Regions from separate parts of the Kitasatospora sp. NBC_01287 genome, predicted to be linked through region 3. Evidence: riboswitches for the same ligand, from Rfam matches in the RefSeq annotation. Region 3 holds a riboswitch; each other region holds the start of a gene.

Region 1 (5,136 bases), 160 kb from region 3:
GCCGGGCTGCTCGGGACACGGTGTCCCGGCCGCCTCGTGCGCCGCCGCCGGGTGGCGGTGCACCCCGGCGCCGACCAGCAGCTCGTCGAGCGTGGCGGCCTCCTCCACCTCGGCGGACCCCGCCGAGGCGACGGCCGCCGCCTCGGCGGTAGGCCTGCCGGGCCGGGATTCCGCCCGCTCCTGGGGCTTCGCCAAATCAGTGGGATGCAGTGGGAATTCGTCGGGCGCCCCCCCGGCGAGATCCAGCAATGGAGCCAGCGGCCGCGCATAGCGGCAGGAATTGCTGAGCAGTTCGGAAAGGATCAGAACCGCGTCATCGATGACGGTATCGGGCACCTCGCGATCGCCCAGATCACGCCGCAGCCGGCGCCGGGCGGCCCCGACACTGGCCGGGCCGTGCGGCACCGCCATGGTTGATGAAGTCGGCACTTCACGCGCCACCATCAACGCCACCCCCGGACCTCCTTCAGCGTTTGCCGAGGGATGGATGCCCCGGGGGAATGCGCCGGAAACGGGTTGACTCGCTCGTGGTCCGTCAATTGTGAAGTCGCCGAGGTTGGCGCAACACGCTGTGCGCAAAAGGTGATTAGCTGCTTACGCTGCGTCAATCGAGGGGGCGGATTCCGTCCGCGTCGGCCAGTGCGCCACCCGGTTTCGCGCCCGCGTACGCCAAATCGGCGCAGTGGGCGCGGGCGCGGACGGCGGCCGCACGAGGTGATGCGGTGGCCGTGCGGTGGACGGTCCGGGTGTGGCGGGTGTGGCGGGTGTGTCCGATGGGACGGTCGATCAGCGGCCCAGCTGGTCCAGCACGTCCCGGGGGCGGTTGGTGATGATCGCCTCGACACCGAGCTCCAGGCAGAGCGCGACGTCCTCGGGGCGGTCCACCGTCCAGACGTGCACCCGGTGCCCGGCGGCCCGCAACCGGGTCACCAACTCCGGCTTGCGGCGGACCAGTTCGATGCCCGGTCCGGCGATCACCGCGCCGGCCGGCAGCCCGGCGCCGGGCCACAGGCGCAGCAGCGAGGGGTGCTCGAAGAGGAAGACCCGGGGAAACTCCGGTGCCGAGTCCCGCAGCCGGCCGAGCGCCAGCCCGGAGAAGCTCATCAGCCTGGCGTGCGGCCGCGCCGGGTCGCCCTCGCCGGCCGGCGCGCCCTGGATCCCGAAGCGGCGCAGCATCCGCACCAGCTCGGCCTCCACCGCGCCCCGGTAGCGCACCGGGTGCTTGGTCTCGATCGCCAGGTCCACCCGGCGTCCGCAGTCGGCGACCAGCTCCAGCAGCGACTCCAGCCTCAGCACCGAGTGCCGCTCCGGATCCGCCGCGCCGCCGTCACCGGTGGGGCGGCCGGGGCCCGCTGGTGCTTCGTCGGCGACCGGCTTCCAGGAGCCGAAGTCGTGCGCCGCCAGTTCCGCCAGGGTGAGCGTGGAGACCACCTTGCGCCCGCCGTCCGAGACCCGGGCGATGGTCCGGTCGTGCACGCAGACGAGCTGCCGGTCCCTGGTCAGCCGGACGTCGCACTCGACCGCGTCGGCCCCCTCGGTCAGCGCCCGCCGGTAGGCCGCCAGGGTGTGCTCGGGCAGCGCGGCCGAGGAGCCGCGGTGGGCGACCACCTGGACCCCCGGTGCGGTGCGGGCGGGGTCGGCGGCGGAGAGGTCGGGAGTCGTCACGGCACCACCCTAAGCGGCCCGGGTGACCCGGACGCGACGAGCACCCCAACGCCGGGTTCCGCAGGTCAGGCGGTGTCCGAGAGCCGGTTCAGCCCCAGCGTCAGCAGGCCCGCGACCAGGAAGGAGAAGAGCGAGGCGGAGGTCCACTCCTGCGGGGTGAAGTGCGCCCAGGACTGGGTGTCCGTCCAGAAGCGCGTCCAGGGTCCGGCGTGCTGGGTCGGCGCCAGGAACTGGTAGGTGCACAGGCCCAACGCCCACGGCAGCAGCATCAGTGGCCGGGCCGGTGCCTGCTGCGACATGTCCCAGCCGCGCCGGCCGCGGCCCAGGAAGTAGTCGGCGGCCAGCACCGCGAGCAGCGGCACGAAGACCGAGCCGATCAGCCCGAGGAAGGCGTAGTAGGAGTTGGTGAACTCGGTGATCCGCAGCGCCAGCACGGTGACCAGCAGGCCGATCCCGCCGGTCAGCAGCCGCCGGTCGACCCTCGGGAAGAGGTTGTGCACCGACATGGCGGTCGAGTAGACGTTGGCGAAGGACTGGTCCGCCTCGCGCAGCACCAGGACCAGCAGGAAGGCCCAGCCGGCCGTCACCCCGGTGAAGGAGTCCAGCAGGTTGTCGGCGTTGCCGTGCGACTGGAGCAGCGCGATCAGGCCGAGCAGGTAGCACCAGACCTGGGCCACGGTGTAGCCGGAGAAGGTCCCCCAGAAGGAGGCCCGCCCGGTGCGCGAGTGCCGGGTGTAGTCGGCGGCCAGCGGCACGAAGGAGATCGAGACGGCGATGATCGCGTCGGTCGCGCCGAGGAAGCCGTGCCAGTTGCCGGCTCCCGGGTCGGGCCAGCCCTGCCGCCCCAGCTGGACGGTGTAGTAGACCATCGCCACGCCCACCGCGATCGCCACGTACTTGCGCAGCGCCGCGATCGACCCCAGCGGCCAGATCGTCAGCACGGTGGTCAGCAGGCCGGCCAGCACCACGAAGAGCCAGCGCCAGCCCTGGGTACCGGCCACCGTCTGGGCACCCCAGGCGATCACGATCAGCTCGTAGACGCCCCAGCCCACGCACTGCGCGATGTTCAGCACGGTCGGCACGTAGGAGAGCCGGGTGCCGAAGAGCCCGCGCAGCACGGCCATGGCCGGCGCGCCGGTGCGGGCGCCGATCAGCGCGGCCACGCCCAGCATCGCGGTGCCGATCACGGTGCCCGCCACGATCGCGGTCAGCGCCGCGGTGAAGGAGAGCTCGCTGCCGGGCTGGCCCAGCACGGTGGCGGCGCTGGTGAAGCCGATCAGGCTGATCCCCAGGTTGGCCCAGAGCGCGAACTGGTCCTTGAAGCCCAGGGTGCGCGGCGGCGCGGTGTCCAGCACCAGCGGTGCCTCGGCGTGGCCGGCCGCGGCCCGCGGTTCGAGCACCGCCGTCGACGAGGACGACGAGGACGACGAGGGCGACGAGGGCGAGGAGGGCGAGGAGGACGAGGAGGGTGACGACGGGGAAGGCGAAGATGGGGAAGGCGAAGCAGCCGTCATGGCCAGGACTCCCTACGCCGGCATTACCCGGACAGGTTCCGGCGGTCAGCACTCCCTCGACCGCACCGGCGTCACCGCCATGGCGTACGGTCGATCAGCGCACTCTCAGCCTGGTGGGTCCAAGCTCCCGCGTGTCGATCAGGAAGCGACAGGGTAGCCCGGCGCTTGGATTACGCCAAGGCACGGCAGTGCGCCGTCCGGATCGCGGAACGCCTCGGGGAGGCCGTTCGGGTGTCGCGAGCAGGGCGAACGGGGGCCTGTTCGGTCCGTCTAAGGATTCTTACCAGTTCTTCAGGCGGCCCCTTACGGCAACCAGATCGGGCATAGGAAAAACTAGGGGCCAAGGTCCCTGTCAGCTATGGAGGTCGTCCGTGAGCACCGAGCACGAGAGTGGTTCCACCGGTCCGCAGGGGGAGCAGCTCTCCAGCGGGCACGGCGAGCCGGGGGGCACTTCGGCGGTCGGTGACCCCCGGGCGGGCACCGAGCCCGCGGCGAGCGAGCCGACGATGGTCCTGCCCGCGGCGGACCCGGGCGTGGCGGACGCGAGCGCGCCCGAGCGGCCCGTGGCACCGCAGCCGACCCTGGCCCTGACCAAGGTGCCCGCCCCGGAGCCGACCCCGGCCGCGCCGCCCGCCGAGCCCGCCAGGACCTACCTGGACGCGCCGCCGCCGGCCGCGCCCGGCTACCTGGACGCCCCGCCGCCGGTCCCGTCGGCGCCCGCCGTCGAGCCGCCCGCCAACCCGTACGCGGCCCCCGCGGCCCCGCTCGCCGCCCCGCCCGTGGGCGGCGCCCCGATCACCCCCGGCCTGCCGGCCGCCGGGGCCCCGCAGGGCGAGCAGCACCACCCGTTCGGCGCCGGCACCCCGATCGGCGATGCCTGGTCGACCCCGCAGCAGGGCCTGCCCGGCTACCCGGAGGGGACGGAGTTCGCCGGCCACCCGCAGGGCGGCGTCCCCGGTTACCCCGGCGGACCGGAGTTCCCCGGCGAGTACCCGGGCGGCTTCGCCCCGCCGCCCGCGCCGCGCAAGAAGGGCAAGGGCTCGCTGATCGCGCTGATCGCCGCGGTCGCCCTGGTGGCCGGTGTCGCGGGCGGGGTGGCCGGCGCGGCGCTCAAGGGCAACGGCAGCTCCGGCTCGTCCGCCCTGACCGGCAACAGTCGCTCCAGCACCACGACCACCAGCGCCAACAACCAGGTCGCGCTCAACCGGGCACCCGACTCGGTGGCCGGCATCGCGGGCACCGCGTTGCCCAGCACCGTCACCATCAAGGCGGAGGGCAGCTCGGAGTCCGGCACCGGCACCGGCTTCATCTTCGACACCCAGGGCCACATCCTGACCAACAACCACGTGGTCGCCCCGGCGGACAACGGCGGCAAGCTGAGCGTCAAGTTCTCCGACGGCAACACCTACCCCGCCTCGGTGGTCGGCAAGGCCAAGGGCTACGACCTCGCGGTGGTCAAGCTGGACGCGCAGCCGAGCGAGAAGCTCACCCCGCTCCCGCTGGGCGACTCCGACCAGGTCGCGGTCGGCGACGTGTCGATCGCCATCGGCGCGCCGTACGACCTGGAGAGCACCGTCACCTCCGGCATCATCAGCGCCAAGAACCGCCCGGTCGCCTCCGGTGACCAGGCCAGCACCCAGACCTCGTACATGAACGCGCTGCAGACCGACGCCTCGATCAACCCGGGCAACTCCGGCGGCCCGCTGCTCAACGCGAGCGGCCAGGTGATCGGGATCAACTCGGCGATCCAGTCCAACTCCAGCGGCAGCGGCCAGGCCGGCAGCATCGGCCTCGGCTTCGCGATCCCGATCAACCAGGCCAAGCGGGTCGCCCAGATGCTGATCACCACCGGCACCCCGGTCTACGCGACCCTCGGCGTGCTGCGCAACGACGACTACAGCGGGGACGGCGCGCAGATCATGACCTCCCCGGTCGGCGGCACCCCGGCCGTCACCCC
Region 2 (5,136 bases), 2.1 Mb from region 3:
GCCAGGAAGACCGAGCCGCCGTCCGCGCCCTGGTCGAAGACGTTGACCACGTTGGGGTGGGAGAGCCGGGCGACGGCCTTGGCCTCCCGGATGAAGCGGTCGGTGAACCCGGCGTCCCCGGCCAGCGCGGGGTGCATCACCTTGAGCGCGAGCACCCGGTCGAGCCGGGTGTCGGTGCCCCGGTAGACCGTGGCCATGCCCCCCACCGCGATGCGCTCCTCGACCCGGTAGCGGCCGTCGAGCAGCGTCCCGAGATGGGGGTCCCCCCAAGCGGAAGGCGGAGGATCGTTCAAGGTCGTGTCCACCAGAGGAGTGTAGGGGCGGACAGAACACGGTTGGATGACCTGGCCGTCATAATTCAATACGACGGTTGGTCATCAGTGCGGGCGAACGGTGCCGGACGGGCCGTCAGAAGGCGGGCCGCTCCCGGTGGTCCAGGTCGGCGCGCCCGGCCATCGTCGAGGAGGCCTCGGCGTGGAAGCGGCGCGGGATCCGCCCGGCCCGGTGGGCCAGCCGCCCGGCCTCAGCGGCCCGGCGCATCGCGTCCGCCATCAGCACCGGGTCCTGCGCGCGGGTCACGGCCGAGGCCAGCATCACCGCCGAGCAGCCCAGTTCCATCGCGAGCGCCACGTCCGAGGCGGTGCCCGCGCCGGCGTCCAGGATCACCGGGACGCCCGCGCCCGCCACGATCAGCTGGAAGTTGTGCGGGTTGCGGATGCCCAGGCCCGAGCCGATCGGCGAGCCCAGCGGCATGATCGCCGCGCAGCCGACGTCCTCCAGCTTGCGGGCCAGCACCGGGTCGTCGTTGGTGTAGGGGAGCACGGTGAAGCCCTCGTCCACCAGCGTCTCGGCGGCGTCCAGGAGTTCGATCGGATCCGGCAGCAGGGTCCGCTCGTCGGCGATCACCTCCAGCTTCACCCAGTCGGTGCCGAGCGCCTCGCGGGCCAGCCGGGCGGTCAGCACCGCCTCGCCCGCGGTGAAGCAGCCGGCCGTGTTGGGCAGGATCCGGATGCCGTTGCGGACCAGCACGTCCAGCACCGAGCCCTGGGTGTCGGCCTTGACCCGGCGCATCGCCACCGTGGTCAGCTCGGTGCCCGAGACGCGCAGCGCCTGCTCCAGGACCTCCAGGCTGGGCGCCCCGCCGGTGCCCATGATCAGGCGGGAGGTGAAAGTGGTGTCGGCGATCGTCAGCAGGTCGTCGGCCATCGCGGCGTCAGCCTCCCTGCACGGCGGTGAGGATCTCCACCCGGTCGCCGGCCGCCAGCAGGGTGCCGGCCCACGAACCGCGCGGCACCACGGCCTCGTTGACCGCGGCCGCCACCCCGGAGGGGGCCTTGGACAGCTCGGCGACCAGCTCGGCGAGGGTGGCCCCGCCGCTGACCTCGCGCGGCTCGCCGTTGACGGTCAGGGGGACGGTCACGGGGACGGCTGGGGGGCCGGTCACGGGGACGGCCGGGGGGATCAGGCTCATACCAGGCTCCTGAGGGCGAAGCGGTCGGGGGAGAACGGGGCGGCCCGCTCGGGCAGCGTGCCGTCGGCCAGGTACTCGGCGAGCAGGTCGCCGGTGACCGGGGTGAGCAGCACGCCGTTGCGGTAGTGGCCGGTGGCGGCGACCAGTCCGGGCAGCGCGGTGGGCCCCAGCAGCGGGGCGTTGTCGGGCGAGCCGGGGCGCAGGCCCGCGCCGGTCTCCACCAGCGGCAGCTCGGTGATCCCGGGGACCAGCTCGTGGGCGTCGCGCAGCAGCTCGTAGACGCCGCCCGCGGTGACGGTGGTGTCGTGGCCCTGCTCCTCGGTGGTCGCCCCGACCACCAGCTCGCCGTCCGCCCGCGGCACCAGGTAGAGGTGGCCGCCGCGCACCACCGCGCGCACGTTGCGGGAGAGGAAGGGGCGGTAGGCGGCCGGGATCCGCAGCCGCAGGATCTGGCCCTTGACCGGGCGGATCGCGGGCAGCACCCCGGGCGGCAGGCCCGGTAGCAGGTGGCTGCGCGCGCCCGCGGCCAGCACGGTCCGAGCGGCGAGCAGCCGCTCGCCGGTGCCCAGCCGCACGCCCGTCGCCCGGTCGTCCTCGACCAGCAGCTCGACGGCCTCGGCCCGGTGCAGCAGCACACCGCTCAGCTCGCAGGCCCGCACCAGCGCCGCCGCCAGCCGCCGCCCGTCCACCTGGTGGTCGCCGGTGACCAGCAGGCCGCCGCGCACCCCCGGGGCCAGCATCGGCTCCAGCCGGCGGGCCTCGCGGCCGCTCAGCCAGTCGGAGGCGAGGCCGAGCCGCTGGTGGAAGGCGTGCAGCTCGCTCAGCTCGGCCTTGTCGTCGGCGTCCAGCGCGACCGCCAGCGTGCCGGTGACGCGGTAGCCGGTGTCCAGGCCGGTCAGCTCGGTCAGCTCGGCGGTGAAGGCGGCGTACCGCTCGTTGGACGCCATGCCCAGGCGCAGCAGCGGTTCCTCGCCGTACTGCAGCTCGGTGACCGGGGCCAGCATGCCCGCCGCGACCCGCGCGGCACCGCCGCCGGGGGCCGGGTCGACCACGGCCACCCGCAGCCCGCGCTGCGCGGTGCGCCAGGCGACCGCCAGGCCGATGATGCCGCCGCCGATCACCAGCACGTCGGTCGGTGCGTCGTCCTCGGTGCGAGACAAGGCGTTGGCGCGAGACAAGGCATTGGTGTGCGACAAGTCATTGGTGCGTGACAAGAGGACCGGTTCTCCCTTCGCCGGCATGACCCGGATCAGGTTCGGACGGTCGCGGGCCGCCGTAGCCCGCCTCTCAGCCCGGTGCACCGGGCTCCCGTGAGGATGCCCCCACCATAACGCCGGGTGACGGGCGGACTGAAGGCACGACCACTCGGCGGACGCCGCCGGGATCGCTACAGTGCTGCAGGTGGAAGAGCTGAGGAGCACGGATCGGGTGGTCGTGGTCGGCGCGGGGCTGGCGGGCGCGCAGTGCGCGGTGGCCTTGCGGGAGGCGGGCTGGAGCGGGCCGCTGAGCCTGGTCGGCGCGGAGCCGCACCGCCCCTACGACCGGCCGCCGCTCTCCAAGGACGTGCTCCTCGGCAAGGTCGCCGCGACCGCCTTCGACCTGGACTGGGAGGCGCTCGACGTCCGGTTGCTGACCGGCCGCCGGGCCACCGGGCTGGCCCCGGGCACGCTGCGTACCGACGCGGGCGACCTGCCCTACGACCGCCTGGTCATCGCCACCGGCGCGAGGCCGGTGCGGCTGCCCGGCGACGAGGCCGCCCGGGTGCTGCGCACCGTCGACGATTCGCTCGCACTGCGTGCAGTCCTGCGCCCCGGCGCCCACCTGGTACTGGTCGGCGCCGGCTGGATCGGCGCCGAGACCGCGACCGCCGCACGCCTGCTCGGCTGCCGGGTCACCGTGCTGGAGGCGGCCGGGGAGCCGCTGCCGGGCGCGCTGCCGGCCGAGCTGACCGAGCCGATGCGGGCCTGGTACGCCGAGGCCGGGGTCGAGCTGCGGCTCGGCGCCCGGGTGGACCGGATCGTGCCCGGCGCGGTGCACCTGGCCGACGGGGAGACGGTGCCCGCCGACGAGGTGGTGATCGGCGTCGGCGCCCGCCCCGACACCGCCTGGCTGGCCGGCTCCGGCATCGAGCTGGACGCCGCCGGCGCGATCCTCGCCGACGCCGCGCTGCGCACCTCGCTGCCCGGGGTCTGGGCGGCCGGCGACTGCGCGGGCTACCCCTCCACCCGGTACGGCGGGCGGGTCACCGTGCAGCACTGGGACCACGCGCTGCACTCGGGGCGGGCGGTGGCGGCCGGGCTGCTGGGCGCGGCGGCCCCGTACGACCCGGTGCCGTACTTCTGGTCCGAGCAGTTCGGGCGGATGGTGCAGTACGCGGGCCGGCACGCTGCGGGCGACCTGCTGCTGCGGCGCGGCTCGCCCGCCGACCCCGGGTGGAGCGCGCTCTGGCTGCGCGAGGGGCGGCCGGTGGCGGTGCTGACCGTGGACCGCCCGCGCGACCTGGCCCAGGCACGGCGGCTGATCGACCAGGGCCGCGAGCTGGACCCGGTGCTGGCCGCCGACCCCGCCGTGCCGCTCAAGTCGGCCGTGCGCTGAGGCGCTCCGAGCGGGTGCGTGGTGCGCCGGGGCCCGGCGAGGTGGCAGGCTGGTGCTGTGAGTGAGACGGAATCCAAGATCGAATCCCTGGTCCAGGACTGGACCTACCTGCCCGACATCTCCGAGCGCTGGGGGGTGCTGGTCACCGAGGTCCGCCAGATGGTCAAGGACCACAAGCTGATCGCGGTGCGCCGCGGCCCCAACCGGTCGCTCCAGGTCCCGGCCGCCTTCATCGAGGACGACGGCCTGGTCAAGCACCTGGCCGGGACGCTGACCGTGCTGCGCGACGGCCGGTTCTCCGACGAGGAGATCCTGGAGTGGCTCTTCACCGAGGACCCCTCGCTGCCGGGCAGCCCGATCCAGGCGCTGCGGGAGAACCGCGGCACCGAGGTGAAGCGGCGCGCCCAGGCGATGTCCCTGTGACGGCGGGCGCCGAGTACCGCGCGAAGCTGGCCGCCGCCCGGCTCTACCTGTGCACCGACGCGCGCCGCGAGCAGGGCGACCTGGAGCAGTTCCTGGACGCGGTGCTGGCCGGCGGCGTGGACATCGTCCAGCTGCGGGACAAGGGCCTGGAGGCCAAGCAGGAGCTGGAGTTCCTGGAGGTCTTCGCGGCGGCCGCCGAGCGCCACGGCAAGCTCTTCGCGGTGAACGACCGGGCGGACGTCGCGCACGCCGCCCGCCCCCAGGTGCTGCACCTGGGGCAGGACGACCTGCCGGTGCCGGCCGCCCGGGCGATCCTGGGTCCGGACGTGGTGATCGGGCGCTCCTGCCACGCCGAGTCGGAGGTCGCCGGGGCGATCGCCGAGCCGGGGGTGGACTACTTCTGCACCGGGCCGCTCTGGCCGACCCCGACCAAGCCGGGCCGGCCGGCGCCGGGCCTGGGCCTGGCCCGGTACGCGGCGGAGCAGGCGAGTGACCGGCCGTGGTTCGCGATCGGCGGCATCGACCTGGGCAACCTGGACCAGGTGCTCGCGGCCGGTGCGCGCCGGGTGGTGGTGGTCCGGGCGATCACCGCCGCCGAGGACCCGGGCGCGGCGGCCGCCGAGCTGGCCCGGCGGGTGCGCGAGCTG
Region 3 (5,136 bases):
GCCAGCGGGAGGACCGGAACCATGAGCGAGACCACCATCACCGAGGCGGCCCCGGCCGCCAAGCGCGCCAACCCCCTGGTCGGCGCGCTGCTCCCGCTCGTGGTCGACATCGCGGTGCCGCTGGCGGTCTACTACCTGGCCCACTCGGCCTTCGGCCTGAGCCTGCTGTCCGCGCTGATCGTCAGCAGCGTGGTGCCGGCCGCGCGGACCCTCTACGCACTGACCCGCCGGCGCGAGGCCAACGCGCTGGCCGGCCTGATGCTGGTGGTCAACGTGGCGGGCATCGTCACCACCTTCCTCACCGGCGACCCTCGGCTGATGATCGCCAAGGACGGCCTGGTGAGCAGCGCGATCGGCGCCGGCATCCTCTTCTCCGCGCTGCGCGGCAAGCCGCTGATGGCGATGGGTCTGCGCCCCTTCCTGACCGGCGGCGACACGGCGCGCGAGGCCGCCTGGGAGCGGCTGTCCGCCTCCAGCGACGTCTTCCGCCGCCACGCGCTGCGGCACTCGGTGATCTGGGGCGCGGCGCTGCTGCTGGAGTGCGCGGCCCGGGTGGTCGGGGCCTACACGCTGCCGCTGACCACCATGGTCTGGCTGCCCACCGTCTTCCTGATCGGCGCGATCGGGGTGGCGAGCGTGCTCTCCGGGCCGAGCACCGAGCGGATGAAGAAGCTCCTCACCGAGCAGGCCTGACACCCCGCCCCGCCCACCGCTCCGACCAGACCGGAAGAAGAACCATGCGCGGCAAGGGCATCGACTACGACACCGGCTTCCGCCCCGGCGACGGGATCTCCCGCGAGGACTTCGACCCCGCCGTGGTGCACGAGGAGCTGCGGGTGATCGCCGAGGAGCTGCACCGCACGGCGGTGCGGATCTCCGGCGCCGACCCCATGGGGGCACCTCCCGCCCGAAGCGGTGTGGCCCGCCCCGCCCGAAGGCGGAGCGGGCCACACCGTCCCGCTGTCCGGCGTCAGGCGGTCGGGTCCGCCTGGAGCGGGATGGCGTGCGTGGTGGTGGCGGCGGCCGTGCTCGGCCTGGCCGCCTCGTCCGCGCTCTCGGCGGCCGGGCTCATCGAGCCGAGCAGCTGGCGGGCCAGCCCCAGGCCGGTGCCGCCCATGGTGAGCGCCTTGGCGAACATCTCGCCCATCCCCTCGGCGCCGTTGAGCAGCACCATGTGCTCGACGTTGCCGAAGGCCTCGGCTCCCGCCCGGACGATCTCCGGCCAGTTCTCGGCCAACTGCTGGGCGACCACGGCCTCCTGGTTCTCGGCCAGCGCGGCCGCCCGGGCCTTGATCGCCTCGGCCTCGGCCAGACCCAGCGCGCGGGCCGCCTCGGCCGTCGCCAGACCCTTGGCCTCGGCCGCGGCTGCCTCGGCCTGACCGGTGGCCCGGGTCGCCTCGGCGGCGGCCAGACCGCGCGCCTTGGTCGCCTCGGCCTCGGCCAGCGCGGCGATCTTCACCCGGTTCGCCTCGGCGCCCGCCTTGAGCTCGGTCTCCTTGGCCTGCGCCTGGGCGGCCGAGATGCGCGCGTCGCGGTCGGCCTCGGCCTTGGTGCGGGTCTCGTAGGCGCGGGCGTCGGCCGGCTTGCGGACCTCGGCCTGCAGCTGCTGCTCCTTGCGGTGACCCTCCAGCTCGGCGACCTTGGTCTCCTGGACCACGACCTCCTGCCGGGAGGCGGCCTGGGCGAGCGGGCCGGCCTGCAGCGCGCGGGCCGCGGCGGTGTCCATCTCGGCCTGGTAGCCGGCCTGCTGGATACCGGAGTTGCGGGTGGCCTCGGCCTTGCGGGCGAACGCCTCCTGCTCCGCCTCGGTGGCCTCCCGGTCGGCCGAGGCAGCCGCGATGCGCGCGTCGCGCTGGACGGCGGCGGCGTGCGGGGCGGCCAGGTTCTTGATGTAGCCGGTCGGGTCCAGGATCTCCTGGATCTGCAGCGAGTCGATGATCAGGCCGAGCTTCTCCATCTCGGCCCCGGAGGCGGCCCGGGTCTCCCCGGTCAGGCGCTCGCGGTCGCGGATCATCTCCTCGACCGTCAGCCCGCCGACGATGGAGCGCAGGTGACCGGCGAAGACGTTGTGGACCCGCTGGCCCATCATCTTCTGCTGGTCCAGGAAGCGGCGCGCGGCGTTGGCGATCGACACCGTGTCGTCGCCCACCTTGAAGATCACCACGCCCTTGACCTGGACCGGGATCCCCTGCGAGGTCACGCACTCGACGTCCAGGTCGGCCTCGTTGAGGTCGAGCGAGAGCTTGCGGACCACCTGGATGCCGGGGGTCACCAGGGTCCCCCGCCCGGTCACCACCCGGAAGCCGAGTCCGTCGGCGAGGCCCTCGGTGCGGTGCTTGGAACCGGAGATGATCAGTGCTTCGTTCGGCTCGGCGACCCGCCAGCACATCTTGAAGATCACGATCAGAATCACGACTGCCGCGGCGACGATCCCCGCGATGGTGCCGATCAACATCGGCCTTTTCCCCCTTCAGGGCACACCGCTCCGTGGCTGCGCTCGGTTGTGCAGGATTGCGCGGAACGCGGTGGCGAGTCGAGATTCTGCGCCTGTTTCGATCAGTTGGCCAGTCCGGCGCGGCGTGTCCCGCGAGGCTGTGACAGGTGGTCACCCGGCGTGGACCTCGGTGGCCGGAAGGCGACGCAGTGTGCCGGCCGAGTTGCCGTGGTTCAGGGGCCCGCCGGGGCGACGTACACCGTGCGCGGCGGCTGGTACTCGACCACCAGCACCGGTGTGCCGACCGGCAGCGCCTCGCCCGGCAGCGCCAGGTAGGCCAGGAACGCCTCGGTGCTCTGCCGCTCCGGCACGTGCACCATCACCTCGCCGACCAGGCCCGGCCCCACCTTGCCGGTCACCCGTCCCAGGTATCCGATCACGCGACCACTCCCCCTTCCGTCCCGCCGTCGTCGGCGTCCTCCCAGTCTGACGCACTGTCCGAATGCCGCCCCCGCCCGGTGCCGATCCGGCGTCGTCGCGCTGCCCGGACCCCTACTGGACCACCCCCCGGGCCTGCGGCTACCGTGTGGGACACATCTTTGGGCAGGCAAGTCCGCCTGCCGACGGGAGCTCGGAGCACCGGGCTGAGAGGGCGCTGAAGGGCCCGTGGCCGTTTCCCAGGCCATGGACCGAACGCTGCGCCGACCGCAGGAACCTGGACCGGGTAATGCCGGCGTAGGGAGTAGAGGGTCTGATGACCACATTTGATGACGCACGTCCGGCTGCCGACGCACGCCCGGCTGCCGCCGACGCGGCGGCCGACGCCACCAACGCGTCCACTGCCACCCCCACCACCGTGACCAGCGCGACCACCGGGTACCCGACGCCGGCCTGGCGCAAGGCCTACCGCGAGGGCTCCCGTCCCGACCTGCGGGTCCCCTACCGGGAGGTGGTGCTGACCAACGAGCGCACCGTCCCGCTGTACGACACCTCGGGCCCGTACACCGACCCCGCCTTCGAGGCCGACGTCCGCCGCGGCCTGCCCCCGCTGCGCGACCCGTGGATCCGCCAGCGCGGCGACGTCGAGGAGTACGACGGCCGCGAGGCGCGCCCGGAGGACGACGGGATCAAGCACACCTCGCCGCGCGGCGGCAACCTGCGCAACCTGGACGCCGTCTTCCCCGGCCGCCCGCGCCGCCCGCTGCGGGCCCGCGACGGCGCCGCCGTCACCCAACTCGCCTACGCCAAGCGCGGGATCACCACCCCCGAGATGGAGTTCATCGCGCTGCGCGAGGGCCTGGCGGCCGATTTCGTGCGGGACGAGGTGGCCCGCGGCCGCGCGGTCATCCCGCTGAACGTCAACCACCCCGAGGTCGAGCCGGCCATCATCGGCACCAACTTCCTGGTGAAGATCAACGCCAACATCGGCAACAGCGCGGTCACTTCCTCGATCGAGGAGGAGGTGGAGAAGATGACCTGGGCCACCCGCTGGGGCGCCGACACGGTGATGGACCTCTCCACCGGCCGCAACATCCACACCACCCGCGAGTGGATCCTGCGCAACTCCCCCGTGCCGATCGGCACCGTGCCGCTCTACCAGGCGCTGGAGAAGGTGGACGGCAAGGCCGAGGAGCTGAGCTGGGAGGTCTACCGGGACACCATCGTCGAGCAGTGCGAGCAGGGCGTCGACTACATGACGGTGCACGCCGGCGTGCTGCTGCGCTACGTCCCGCTGACGGCCCGCCGCAAGACCGGCATCGTCTCGCGCGGCGGCTCGATCATGGCCGCCTGGTGCCTGGCGCACCATCAGGAGAACTTCCTCTACACCAACTTCGAGGAACTCTGCGACATCCTGCGCGCCTACGACGTCACCTTCTCGCTCGGTGACGGCCTGCGCCCCGGCTCGATCGCGGACGCCAACGACGAGGCGCAGTTCGCCGAGCTGCGCACCCTGGGCGAGTTGGGCCGGATCGCCCGCGAGCGCGACGTCCAGGTGATGATCGAGGGCCCGGGCCATGTCCCGATGCACAAGATCAAGGAGAACATGGACCTCCAGCGGGAGATCTGCGACGAGGCCCCGTTCTACACGCTCGGCCCACTCACCACCGACGTGGCGCCCGGCTACGACCACATCACCTCCGGCATCGGCGCCGCGATGATCGCCTGGTGGGGCACCGCGATGCTCTGCTACGTCACGCCCAAGGAGCACCTGGGCCTGCCGAACCGGGACGACGTCAAGACCGGCGTGATCACCTACAAGATCGCCGCCCACGCCGCCGACCTCGCCAAGGGCCACCCCGGCGCCCAGGAGTGGGACGACGCGCTCTCCGACGCGCGCTTCGAGTTCCGCTGGGAGGACCAGTTCAACCTGGCCCTCGACCCCGAGACGGCCCGCGCCTTCCACGACGAGACGCTGCCGGCCGAGCCAGCGAAGACGGCGCACTTCTGCTCGATGTGCGGGCCGAAGTTCTGCAGCATGAAGATCAGCCAGAAGATCCGCGCCGAGCACGGCGAGGGATCCACGGCGGTCAGCAGCGACTTCGACGCCGAGGCGCTGGCCGGCATGGCCGAGAAGTCCGCCGAGTTCGCCTCCCACGGCAACCGGGTCTACCTGCCCCTGGCGGACTGAGGCACCACCTGACGAGGCGCTGGTCCGGGAGGCAGGAGGGGGCTTCCCGGCCCGGCGCCTTGCCACGTCCGGC

The links. A riboswitch is a leader RNA that binds a small molecule or an ion and turns the genes downstream of it on or off. The one in region 3 is predicted to bind thiamine pyrophosphate.
Region 1: another riboswitch for thiamine pyrophosphate. It lies ahead of OG455_RS20735 (cytosine permease); the one in region 3 lies ahead of thiC (phosphomethylpyrimidine synthase ThiC).
Region 2: another riboswitch for thiamine pyrophosphate. It lies ahead of thiO (glycine oxidase ThiO); the one in region 3 lies ahead of thiC (phosphomethylpyrimidine synthase ThiC).

The regions. Positions count from the first base shown of each region.
Region 1 covers NZ_JAPEPB010000001.1:4,826,325-4,831,460, forward strand. The annotation lists gene OG455_RS20720 (ATP-binding protein) at 1-306, opposite strand, end outside; gene OG455_RS20725 (hypothetical protein) at 205-417, shown strand; gene OG455_RS20730 (glycerophosphodiester phosphodiesterase family protein) at 787-1,665, opposite strand; gene OG455_RS20735 (cytosine permease) at 1,731-3,065, opposite strand; TPP riboswitch at 3,174-3,320, opposite strand; gene OG455_RS20740 (S1C family serine protease) at 3,551-5,136, shown strand, end outside.
Region 2 covers NZ_JAPEPB010000001.1:6,725,152-6,730,287, forward strand. The annotation lists gene pknB (Stk1 family PASTA domain-containing Ser/Thr kinase) at 1-305, opposite strand, end outside; gene OG455_RS29420 (thiazole synthase) at 409-1,206, opposite strand; gene thiS (sulfur carrier protein ThiS) at 1,214-1,471, opposite strand; gene thiO (glycine oxidase ThiO) at 1,468-2,649, opposite strand; TPP riboswitch at 2,681-2,793, opposite strand; gene OG455_RS29435 (NAD(P)/FAD-dependent oxidoreductase) at 2,864-4,066, shown strand; gene OG455_RS29440 (Rv2175c family DNA-binding protein) at 4,124-4,489, shown strand; gene thiE (thiamine phosphate synthase) at 4,486-5,136, shown strand, end outside.
Region 3 covers NZ_JAPEPB010000001.1:4,670,641-4,675,776, reverse strand. The annotation lists gene OG455_RS19970 (VC0807 family protein) at 22-693, shown strand; gene OG455_RS19965 (flotillin family protein) at 971-2,455, opposite strand; gene OG455_RS19960 (hypothetical protein) at 2,668-2,874, opposite strand; TPP riboswitch at 3,047-3,192, shown strand; gene thiC (phosphomethylpyrimidine synthase ThiC) at 3,189-5,063, shown strand.